3 regions of the Paenibacillus sp. NPDC055715 genome follow, and region 1 is predicted to be linked to each of the others. Evidence: riboswitches for the same ligand, from Rfam matches in the RefSeq annotation. Region 1 holds a riboswitch; each other region holds the start of a gene.
The links. Region 1 has a riboswitch for thiamine pyrophosphate ahead of ACWGOO_RS11010 (thiamine phosphate synthase). Riboswitches for the same ligand answer to the same signal wherever they lie in the genome.
Positions count from the first base shown of each region.

Region 2: it holds a riboswitch for thiamine pyrophosphate, as region 1 does, so the genes downstream of both, thiC (phosphomethylpyrimidine synthase ThiC) here and ACWGOO_RS11010 (thiamine phosphate synthase) in region 1, are expected to answer to the same signal.
Region 3: it holds a riboswitch for thiamine pyrophosphate, as region 1 does, so the genes downstream of both, ACWGOO_RS20545 (ABC transporter substrate-binding protein) here and ACWGOO_RS11010 (thiamine phosphate synthase) in region 1, are expected to answer to the same signal.

Region 1 covers NZ_JBSHGA010000005.1:174,240-177,520, reverse strand. The annotation lists gene thiO (glycine oxidase ThiO) at 1-1,043, opposite strand, end outside; gene ACWGOO_RS11010 (thiamine phosphate synthase) at 1,109-1,723, opposite strand; TPP riboswitch at 2,005-2,113, opposite strand; gene abc-f (ribosomal protection-like ABC-F family protein) at 2,202-3,281, opposite strand, start outside.
Region 2 covers NZ_JBSHGA010000007.1:28,284-31,564, forward strand. The annotation lists gene ACWGOO_RS13255 (hypothetical protein) at 1-88, shown strand, start outside; gene thiC (phosphomethylpyrimidine synthase ThiC) at 281-2,068, opposite strand; TPP riboswitch at 2,251-2,363, opposite strand; gene ACWGOO_RS13265 (IclR family transcriptional regulator) at 2,618-3,281, opposite strand, start outside.
Region 3 covers NZ_JBSHGA010000019.1:2,656-5,936, reverse strand. The annotation lists gene ACWGOO_RS20555 (ABC transporter permease) at 1-212, opposite strand, end outside; gene ACWGOO_RS20550 (MTH1187 family thiamine-binding protein) at 209-502, opposite strand; gene ACWGOO_RS20545 (ABC transporter substrate-binding protein) at 862-1,908, opposite strand; TPP riboswitch at 2,104-2,213, opposite strand; gene ACWGOO_RS20540 (pyridoxamine 5'-phosphate oxidase family protein) at 2,416-2,850, shown strand; gene ACWGOO_RS20535 (bifunctional 2',3'-cyclic-nucleotide 2'-phosphodiesterase/3'-nucleotidase) at 3,071-3,281, shown strand, end outside.

The sequences.
Region 1 (3,281 bases):
CTCAGCAACACACCGTTCCGGTAGTGTCCGACCGCAGTATATACTCCTTCCACGCCGGGAACAGATCCAATACAAGGGCGCCCCGCCGCTGCCTGCGGACGCAAGCCCGCCCAAGTGCGTATAAAAGAAGCTTCACGGACGCGAGGCAGCCAGGCAGAAGCACGGGCCAGCAGCCCCTCCAGGCTTCCAATAGTGACCTCTTTGTCATACTGATGTGGCAGACTCGTCGCCCCAATCCAAAGCTCGTTATTCCGCTTGGGCACCAGGTAAATATCATCGGCGTACATGGTATATTCCAATGGATGATCCTTCAAGGAGACTGCAACAGCCTCACCCTTGACCGGATTAAGCGGATATTTAAAACCAACCTGCTCCAGCAGTCTCATACTATCCAATCCGCCAGCAATAATGACCTGTTCGCAGGAAAAAAAACCACTGTCTGTTTGTACGCCACAAACTCGCCCATTCTGTACTACGAGTTGCTCCGCCTGTGTACCAGAGCATATTGTTGCTCCCAGTACGACAGCTGCCCTCGTATAAGCACGACAAAGCTGGACAGGAGAAATCTGTGTCTCCTTTGATCGGTATATAGCCCCGATCACTTGACCATCCAAACCTGGAATTCGGCGGGCCAATTCTCTGGCATCCCACCACACAGGATGATCACCCTCTCGCGCAATAGCCGCATTCCAGCGTTTTTGCCCCTCTGCTTCCGAACGGAAGGGAGTCACAAATCCTTCTGTCCGGAATTCCATCGCAACACCGGACAAACGCTCCAGATCACGAACCAGTTCGGGAAATGCATCCCGGCTTGTGCGAGCGAACTGTGCCAACTCCGGGTCGGTGAATTCTTCAATCTCTGCTGCCAGCATCCCAACCGCAGCCCCTGAGGCTCCCTCGCCCGGAATGAATCGTTCCACCAATATCGTACTGCGACCCTCCTTGGCCACATGATAAGCAATGGAGCTACCGATGACACCTCCACCAATCACCAAGCATTCAGCGTGTCCAATAGCTTGTGCCTCTGTTTTTATCTCTGGCATATGTTCAAATCTCTCCTCTCCACTAACGATTCTGCTTGCAGCGATCTCCTACTTCCGTTTCACTACTACAGGCTGTGAACTACCCGATCCACCATTTGCCTGTACGCCCTTGCAGCCGCAACGGGGGACTCAGCCTCCCAGATGCCGGACATTACGGCAACTCCGCTTGCACCGGCAGTATACAGCTCCTGAATATGGCGTGGTTGTATGCCGCCTAGAGCAATCACAGGGATGCTCAACAACCTGCTTATGCGCTCAAGCTGTGCTATACCTCGTGGAGTAATACCAGGCTTGCAGTGAGTCTCATACACATGACCATAGAGTACATAATCCGCTCCTGCCCGTTCGGCAGCCTGTGCTTCCTCCAAAGAATGCACCGACACCCCGCAGCGCGTACCCTCTGGAAGTAAACTTTTGACATCCCCAGCAGGTAATCCGTTAGCTGGTAGCTGGATAGCCCCAACGGAGGTAAGCAAAGCAACATCCATTCGGTCATTTACTGCAATTTGCTGTAAAGGAACTCCCAGATTCGCCATACTGCGGGTCAATGCAAGGAGTTCAGATGCGCCCTTCTGCTTCAAGCGCACGTGTACATAATGAACATACGGATGAATAGCAGCAGCCACTTGGGCAGTATGTGCATGTGCATCGGAATCGCCTTCCATCGTAATTACGTGCAATTCGATTTCACTCTCACCTCACAATGGACTAAATGGTTGTAAGCTGACCCTGTATCTTTACAGTCTCATATCGTGCTATACGGTATGGACTAGCCACGTTTACCAGCAAAAAAATGAAGGGGTACGAGATATGAATACGAACATATGAACACGAACGAAAACGCAAAAAAACCACTTCCCAAGGGAAGTGGTTTAACGTACGTCCAATAACCGAACGGATCATTATATCCGTATACGTATATCGTCCCACGTACAAACAAAGTAATAATTTCGCAACCTCGTTTGTACGACGCTCACTTCCCTACGCTGGCATAACCCAGATCAGGTGCAAAGGGTCCGAAATCCGTTTATTCCGTCTCAGCCGCATTGGCGGCTCCCCTAGTGTAACTATTTTATTGTATCAGCTAAAGATAGCATAGCATATTTTCCTAATCCTGCAAACCCCGATTCTTGTGAATCTTGGTACAGAACTGGATATTTAGTTGACTTTACTTGACCATTCTTCCACATTCCACGTTTTGGTTACCCAATCCTCATAAAAGTCCGGTTCGTGAGATACGAGCAGTACCGTTCCTTTGTATTCCTTCAAGGCACGTTTCAGCTCATCCTTCGCTTTGATATCCAAGTGATTGGTAGGCTCATCGAACAACACCCAGTTGCTTTCCCGCATTAGTAGTTTGCATAAGCGGACTTTGGCCTGCTCACCACCACTGAGGGCGGATAGCGGACGGGTGATATGCTCATTTTTCAAACCGCAACGCGCCAAATGCGCTCTTACTTCATGCTGGTTCAAGTGCGAGAATTCATTCCACACATCCTCAATCGGTGTAACTTTCTCTGCTCGTACTTCTTGCTCAAAATAAGCTGGCTGCAAGAAATCCCCTTGATAAGTCTTGCCGCTGATCGGCGGAATTTTTCCCAGAATGGTTTTGAGCAATGTCGATTTACCAACACCATTGTAGCCCACAATCGCAATTTTATCGCCACGTTCAATCGTCATGGACATTTTAGGCAACAGAGCATGAGTGTAGCCAATTTCAAAATCAATACCCTCAAATACCGTTTTCCCACTCGCACGTGCTTCTTTAAATTGGAATGTTGGCTTAGCCGCTTCTTCCGGTTTATCAATGCGCTCGATTCGATCAAGTTGCTTCTCACGGCTCTTCGCCCGACCTGACGTAGAGGCGCGCGCCTTATTACGTTGAATGAAATCTTCCTGTTTCTTAATAAAATCCTGCTGCTTCTCATAAGCTTCAATATGCTGGTTTTTGTTCAGGTCCGCCATTTCAAGGAACTTTTCATAGTTGGCTGAATAACGGGTCATTTTGGCAAATTCAAGATGATAGATAACATTCACAACCTGATTCATAAACTCAGTATCATGAGAAATAAGAATAAACGCATATGGATAATCCTTCAGATACCGTGTAAGCCATTCAATATGCTCTACATCCAAATAGTTGGTAGGCTCATCCAACAGCAACACATTCGGCTTTTCCAGCAGCAGCTTGGCAAGAAGCACCTTCGTCCGTTGTCCACCGCTAAGTGCGGATACATC
Region 2 (3,281 bases), on a different contig from region 1:
CGCGGTGAGTATGCAGAAGAAAGAAGATAACTCGGAGAAGAAGCTCAGCTTTCAGGACATTTTGAATGAGAAAATGGGTAAAAAATAAAGTAGCCGTTGATCCGGTTGCATGATTTCGCTTTACATAAGCTAAAAAGCCGTGGCTTCCTACATCATCTGTAGAGAACCACGGCTTTTGTATTCATACGTCTATAAGTTCATACCTTCATGGATATAGAGCCTCTGACGAGCTTGCCAGTGCTCTCCATTTGGCTTCCCGGTTGATTGACTCGCTACCTATTTACTGCCCGGCATCCCGATACTGCTCTGCCTTCTCACGCATCCCGGCGGATACCGCTTCTTCGGTATTCAGCCCCTTGTCCGCGGCATAGGCGCGAATGTCCTGCGTGATACGCATACTACAAAACTTGGGACCGCACATCGAGCAAAAATGAGCTTCCTTGGCGCCCTCTGCCGGCAGCGTCTCATCATGGTAGGACAAGGCCCGCTCAGGGTCGAGCGAAAGATTGAACTGATCGCGCCAGCGAAATTCAAAGCGTGCCTTGGACAAAGCATCATCCCGTTGTTGCGCCCGTGGATGGCCCTTCGCCAGATCGGCAGCATGTGCCGCAATTTTGTACGTAATGACACCCTCGCGGACATCATCCTTGTTCGGCAGGCCCAAATGCTCCTTCGGCGTAACATAGCATAGCATGGACGTCCCGAACCAACCGATCATCGCCGCCCCGATAGCCGAGGTAATATGGTCGTAGCCAGGTGCAATATCCGTCGTGAGCGGTCCCAGTGTATAAAAGGGAGCTTCCTTGCAAATCTCCATTTGCAGGTCCACATTCTCCTTGATTTTGTGCATCGGGACATGTCCCGGCCCTTCAATCATAACCTGAACATCATGTTTCCAGGCAATTTGCGTTAACTCGCCCAACGTAACCAGCTCAGCAAACTGTGCTTCATCATTCGCATCGTAGATACTGCCCGGACGCAGACCGTCCCCGAGGGAAAAGGCCACATCGTAGGCTTTCATAATTTCGCATATTTCTTCAAAATGCGTGTACAAAAAGTTCTCCTGATGGTGCGCAAGGCACCAAGCCGCCATGATCGACCCGCCACGGGACACAATTCCTGTCATTCTGCTTGCCGTCATTGGAATATACCGCAGCAGCACGCCCGCATGAATTGTAAAATAGTCCACGCCCTGCTCGGCCTGCTCAATCAGTGTGTCACGATACAGCTCCCACGTTAGCGCCTCAGCTTCGCCGTTCACCTTTTCAAGCGCCTGATACAGCGGTACAGTCCCAATCGGCACAGGGGAGTTACGGATGATCCATTCACGCGTCGTATGGATGTTACGGCCTGTGGACAGGTCCATGACCGTATCCGAGCCCCAGCGTACAGCCCAGGTCATTTTCTCCACTTCCTCCTCGATGGAGGACGTAACCGCAGAATTACCAATGTTCGCATTAATCTTCACGTGAAAATGACGACCAATCACCATCGGCTCACTTTCCGGGTGATTGATATTCGAAGGCAAAATGGCTCGTCCTGCCGCCAACTCCTGCCGCACAAACTCAGGCTCCACCCCTTCGCGGATAGCCGCAAATTCCATTTCGGGCGTAATGATCCCTTGCCGCGCATAATGCATTTGCGTCACGCTGCGCCCTTCCTGCGCACGGAGCGGACGGTTGGTGACGCCAGGGAATTCCGCCGCCTCCCGTTTGGAGCCGGGCTTCAAACCGTTATCCTCCGGCTTGACGGAGCGCCCCTCGTAAGCCTCCACATCGCCCCGTTCCAGTGCCCAAGCTCGCCGGAATGGAGGCAAGCCCTTACGGATATCGACCTGATAGGCTTCGTCGGTCATGGGACCGCTCGTATCGTACACACGTAACGGCTCATGATGCTCCGTGCCCTGCGGCGTATGTGTGGGATGCAGGGCGATTTCACGCTCCGGTACGGCAATGTCCGGCCGCGAGCCTTGAATATATACCTTGCGGCTCCCCGGAAAGGGCTTCCCCCCTCCTGACTGTTCATCCACTGCGTTCCCTACTGTTTCTTCTGTTTCTGTCGGTTTCATTGTCCATTCCTCCCGTTTCGATGAAATAACACACCGATCCGGAACCATCCCCAGGCTGGCTATCTATGCAAAAAAGCCGGTTCCCCAGGGAACCGGCTAATCTAACGAAACAGCTATCCAGACAGCTACACACGCGGAAACATACTCCGATGCATTGCCGTAGACAGCGGCTGCGTATACATTTCAATGGCCGATTACTTCCCTACGCTGGTATGATCCAGATCAGGTGCAAAGGGTCCGGAATCCAGTGCGATTCCATCTCAGCCCGGCATTACAGGCTCCCCCAGTAACTGCGATATGAATTTCATCCACACAATCTTGTGATGATCCTACATTCATATCCTGTCGCAGATCTTTCGTTAGATCTGCTAGAGTGGCGGTAATCTTTCGCCCGCCCTACAATTCTGTTCGCATGAGGCGGCTATAACTGACAACACGCCATCCCCATCAGATTACTTCAAATTTACGGCTTTGGCAACCCTTCTCTGGTTCCTTTTTCCAAGATCGCCTTCAAAATTTGCTCTGGTTGCCCATTGCTCTTAATCCTTGTTACGGAAGCATAAGCCCCATTTCCTTTGCCGCCTCGATCAAAACCGGGACAAAATCATGCAGCGTCTCAGGAGCTAGTCGGCTGACCGGGCCGGATACAGACAAGGCCGCAGCGACCTGTCCCTTCCGATTCACGATAGGCGCAGCCACAGCAGCAGCGCCCGACTCCCGCTCCTCATAGCTGGTCGCATAGCCCTTCTCACGAATATCCTGTAATTGAGCCTTATAGACCTCCGGGTCTACCGAGGGCAGCCATTCGTCCCCGCTTAGCAGGGCTTCCAGCTCCTGCGGCGGCATAAAGGCCGCCAGTACCTTGCTGGAGGCTCCTACAGCCAGCGGCATGCGCGCACCCACTGGCGCAACGCGACGGATCGCCTGATTGCTCTGCACGGCCTGAATGCGGGTACGCATGCTACCATCGCGCAAGTATAAGCTGACCGTTTCGCCCAGACGATCACGTAATCCTTCCATCGCTGGCTGTAACAGTATCGCCGGCTCGTCGCTTTGCGACAGATGGGTGGACAGCTCCCATATCCGGATGCCAAGCCGATATTTTTCCGTTGCGGCATTCCGAACGACAAATCCCCGATCCTCCAACGTGGTCAGCAGCCGATGGACGGTACTTTTATGCAAACCAATTTTGGAAGCAATCTCTGTCAGGCCC
Region 3 (3,281 bases), on a different contig from region 1:
AGCGTTAAGCGAATGGTAGCCCAAGTGTGCGCGCTGAGCAGTGCTGACTGGGCCATGCCCTCCTGCACGATCAGGGACGGAGCAGGCAGTATCCATGATTCAATATGCCAATAGGAAACCGCTCCCTGCCAGGCCGCTAAAAAGAAGAGGACCGCCACAAGGGGCGGCCATACGCTTCTCCACCAGGATGCGCTTTTGCCTTTCGGGTTCATGGGCGATATTTCTCGGTCAGCTTATCCATGCTGATGCCCTGCGGGTTATGTGCGATTTTGATCTGTGAAATGACACTTGGACTGCCTGCTTCTGTCAGTGCCTCGTGCATGTCCTTAACCACTTTCAGCAGCTCATCCAGCTCACCTTCCATGGTTGTGTCCAAGGGGTTCACCTGATGTTTGACACCAGAGCGCTGAATAACTTCAATCGCCTTATCTACATATGCATAAGAGTCCTCGTTATTTGGGGTTTTAGGAATCACTTGAATACTGAGCAGTGTGTTAGCCATGTGAATTCACCTGTCCTTCATGTGGAGTGTTTTTGGGAAAATATGGTGGTTTAAGGTGGTTGAGAGACCACTCCGCGTTTCATTTGATCTTACGATCGCTGTTGCTGTGGGATTCTTTGGATAAATTTAAAAGGTAAGAATCCCACAGCAAAGGCGAGCGCTACGCTTCTCCAGATTCAAATGAACCGCTGCGCTGCCAACCACCTTAAAAGCACCTTAGTTTTTAAGCTAGGTTGTGTGGCATTTTTATAAAAGCGAAACAAGCATAAGAACGAAGTAGGCGGAATGGTGCTTTACAAGCGAAGCACCATCCGACTGCGTAGTGGCACAAAGGCTACTTTCAAGTTCGATGTACAAGATCAGCGCTTGGGCAGGAAGTTGTTTGTGAAGGCTTTATCGACTTCCAAGGGTTTGCTGAGTAGCTTGCGCTCGTACATCCAGTTGGAGTAGTTTTGCCATACTTCCGCTTTTTGCACGCCCCATTGGGTAGCATCGTCCTGATAACGCGGGCTTAGCCATTTTTGGCTGGCGAGTACCAGCTTTTTGTCCAGCTCCGGCACAGCTTTGATCAAGATATTTGCGGCTTCTTCCGGGTGAGCGATGGTATATTCATAGCCTTGGGCGGTCGCGTCCATGAAGGCCTTGACCAGCTCGGGATTATTTTTAATCGTCTGTTCGTTGCTCACAATCACAGGTGTATAGTAATCCAGGCTTTTGGAATAATCTTTTACATACAGCATATCCAGTGGTTCACCCCGTAATTGGGCTTCAATCCCGGTCCATGCGTAGAAAATCCAGGCAAAGTCGATATCCCGCTTCACGGCTGTAAAATAATCGGCATTACCCATGTTGATGATCTTCACCTTGCTTACATCGCCTTTGTTTGCGTCCATGATGGATTTCATGACCGCTTCTTCTACGGGCGAACCCCAGCCCCCGTAGGTTTTGCCTTCAAAATCCTTCGGGTTCTTAATCCCGCGATCCACCGGGGCTGCGAAGCCAGATGTATTATGCTGAATGACCGCAGCGATGGATACGAGTGGTACCCCTTGCGTACGGGCCTGTGTGACGCCTTCCTGATAACTGATACCAAAAGGTACAGCATTGGAAGCAACCATTTGATCGGCTCCGCCTGAGCCGGGTTGAACGATCTGGACATTCAAGCCTGCTTTTTCGTAAAATCCTTTGTCCTTGGCGACATAGAGTCCCGTATGATTTGTATTTGGCGTCCAGTCGAGCACGACTTTAACGTCCTTGAGTCCCTTGGTCGGGGGAGACGTTTGGGTGTTGGCGGCAGGAGCCGCGCCTTGCGGTGCAGAGGGGGAGCTTCCGCCGCAGGCGGTCAGAGTCAGGGCCATTAGCCACAGACTGATCAGCCCAAGGCTTAACATTTTCATGCGTTTCATCGTTGTGTTCTCTCCTTTTATTACCCGTAATCCGTCGGATCAGACAGCTTATCTTTCCCATTTCACAAAAATAACTTCTGCCGGACGCTATCTGTTCCAACAACATCATCTTTCACAAAAAAAAGCGCCCCGATGTTCCGGGACGCTTGCGCTTGTATATACCAAAGTAGGGGATGGGCCTGGTCAAAGAAAGGGCGCATCTTGCTTAAGCATTCCTACGCTGGCATTACCCAGATCAGGTTGTAAGGGTCAGTGTCTTGGGACACACTCTCAGCCGGCCGATTCCAGCACCCCTGGCATTGTATAGTCGAATGGGTTATTCATTCGGGTTGACTACGACGATTATATGCTTAGAAGGCGGGTCTGTCCAGCATGGGGGAAGAAGTGACGGTTCATTTGCCAAACGACAGGGTACACTTTTAATGTGAGCTTTGGTCTGGAAATGACCATGATCTTGCGGAAACCAATTCACAGGAATTCTAATTTGCAAAAAGGAGTTGTTGTACCGTGGGTAAAACGGAAACATTGGATCGCAGCCAACTGGAACAAGCCATTGTAAAGGCTTTGGATAACAACAAATTCTGCTCGTTGGGTACGGTGGAAGGCAGCAAGCCGAAGGTGCGCTATATGGCTCTTTTTAACGAAGGGCTGAACATTCATCTGGCGACAGATCGCAAAACACATAAGGTAGAAGAGCTGAAGGACAATCCAAACGCTTATCTGCTGCTGGGCTATGAGGTTGGCGGTACGAAGGAAGTTGTAGAGGTCGAGGCTACAGTCCGGGTAACGGCTAATGAGGGATTACGCAAACAGGTGTGGAACGACTCCCTAAAAGAATGGTTTTCCGGCCCGGATGATCCCGATTATGTCATTCTGGATGTAAACCCGACTCGCATTGAGTATGTGGGTAAGCAAACTGGACGTCAGGTGTGGGAGAAATAGAAACGGATAGAATAGGAGGAAACCAGCAATTCTCCGAGTTATTTGGGAGGTTTGCTGGTTTTTATATTCTCGGAAATTTATTATTTCTTCATAAATAAGTGGAGTAAATGACTACTTTTTTTCCTGGTGTTGGATTAAAATAGGAAAGGTGGGTTCAAAGCTTACATATATGTGCAAAAGTATGTGTATAACGCCTACACCTTATGAGGAGGGATATATTTTGTTATTTCATAAAAAATGGTTTAAAGGCTTTACAGCAGCAGCCGTAGCCAGTAGCATGCTGGTATTTACAGCCGCTCCGTCCTGGGCTGCCAATGATTCTCGGGAGAGCTCTACAGTGAATTTGCGCATCATGGAAACAACGGATATTCACACCACGTTGATGAACTACGATTATTATGCAGACAAGGAAATTAACGAATATGGCTTGA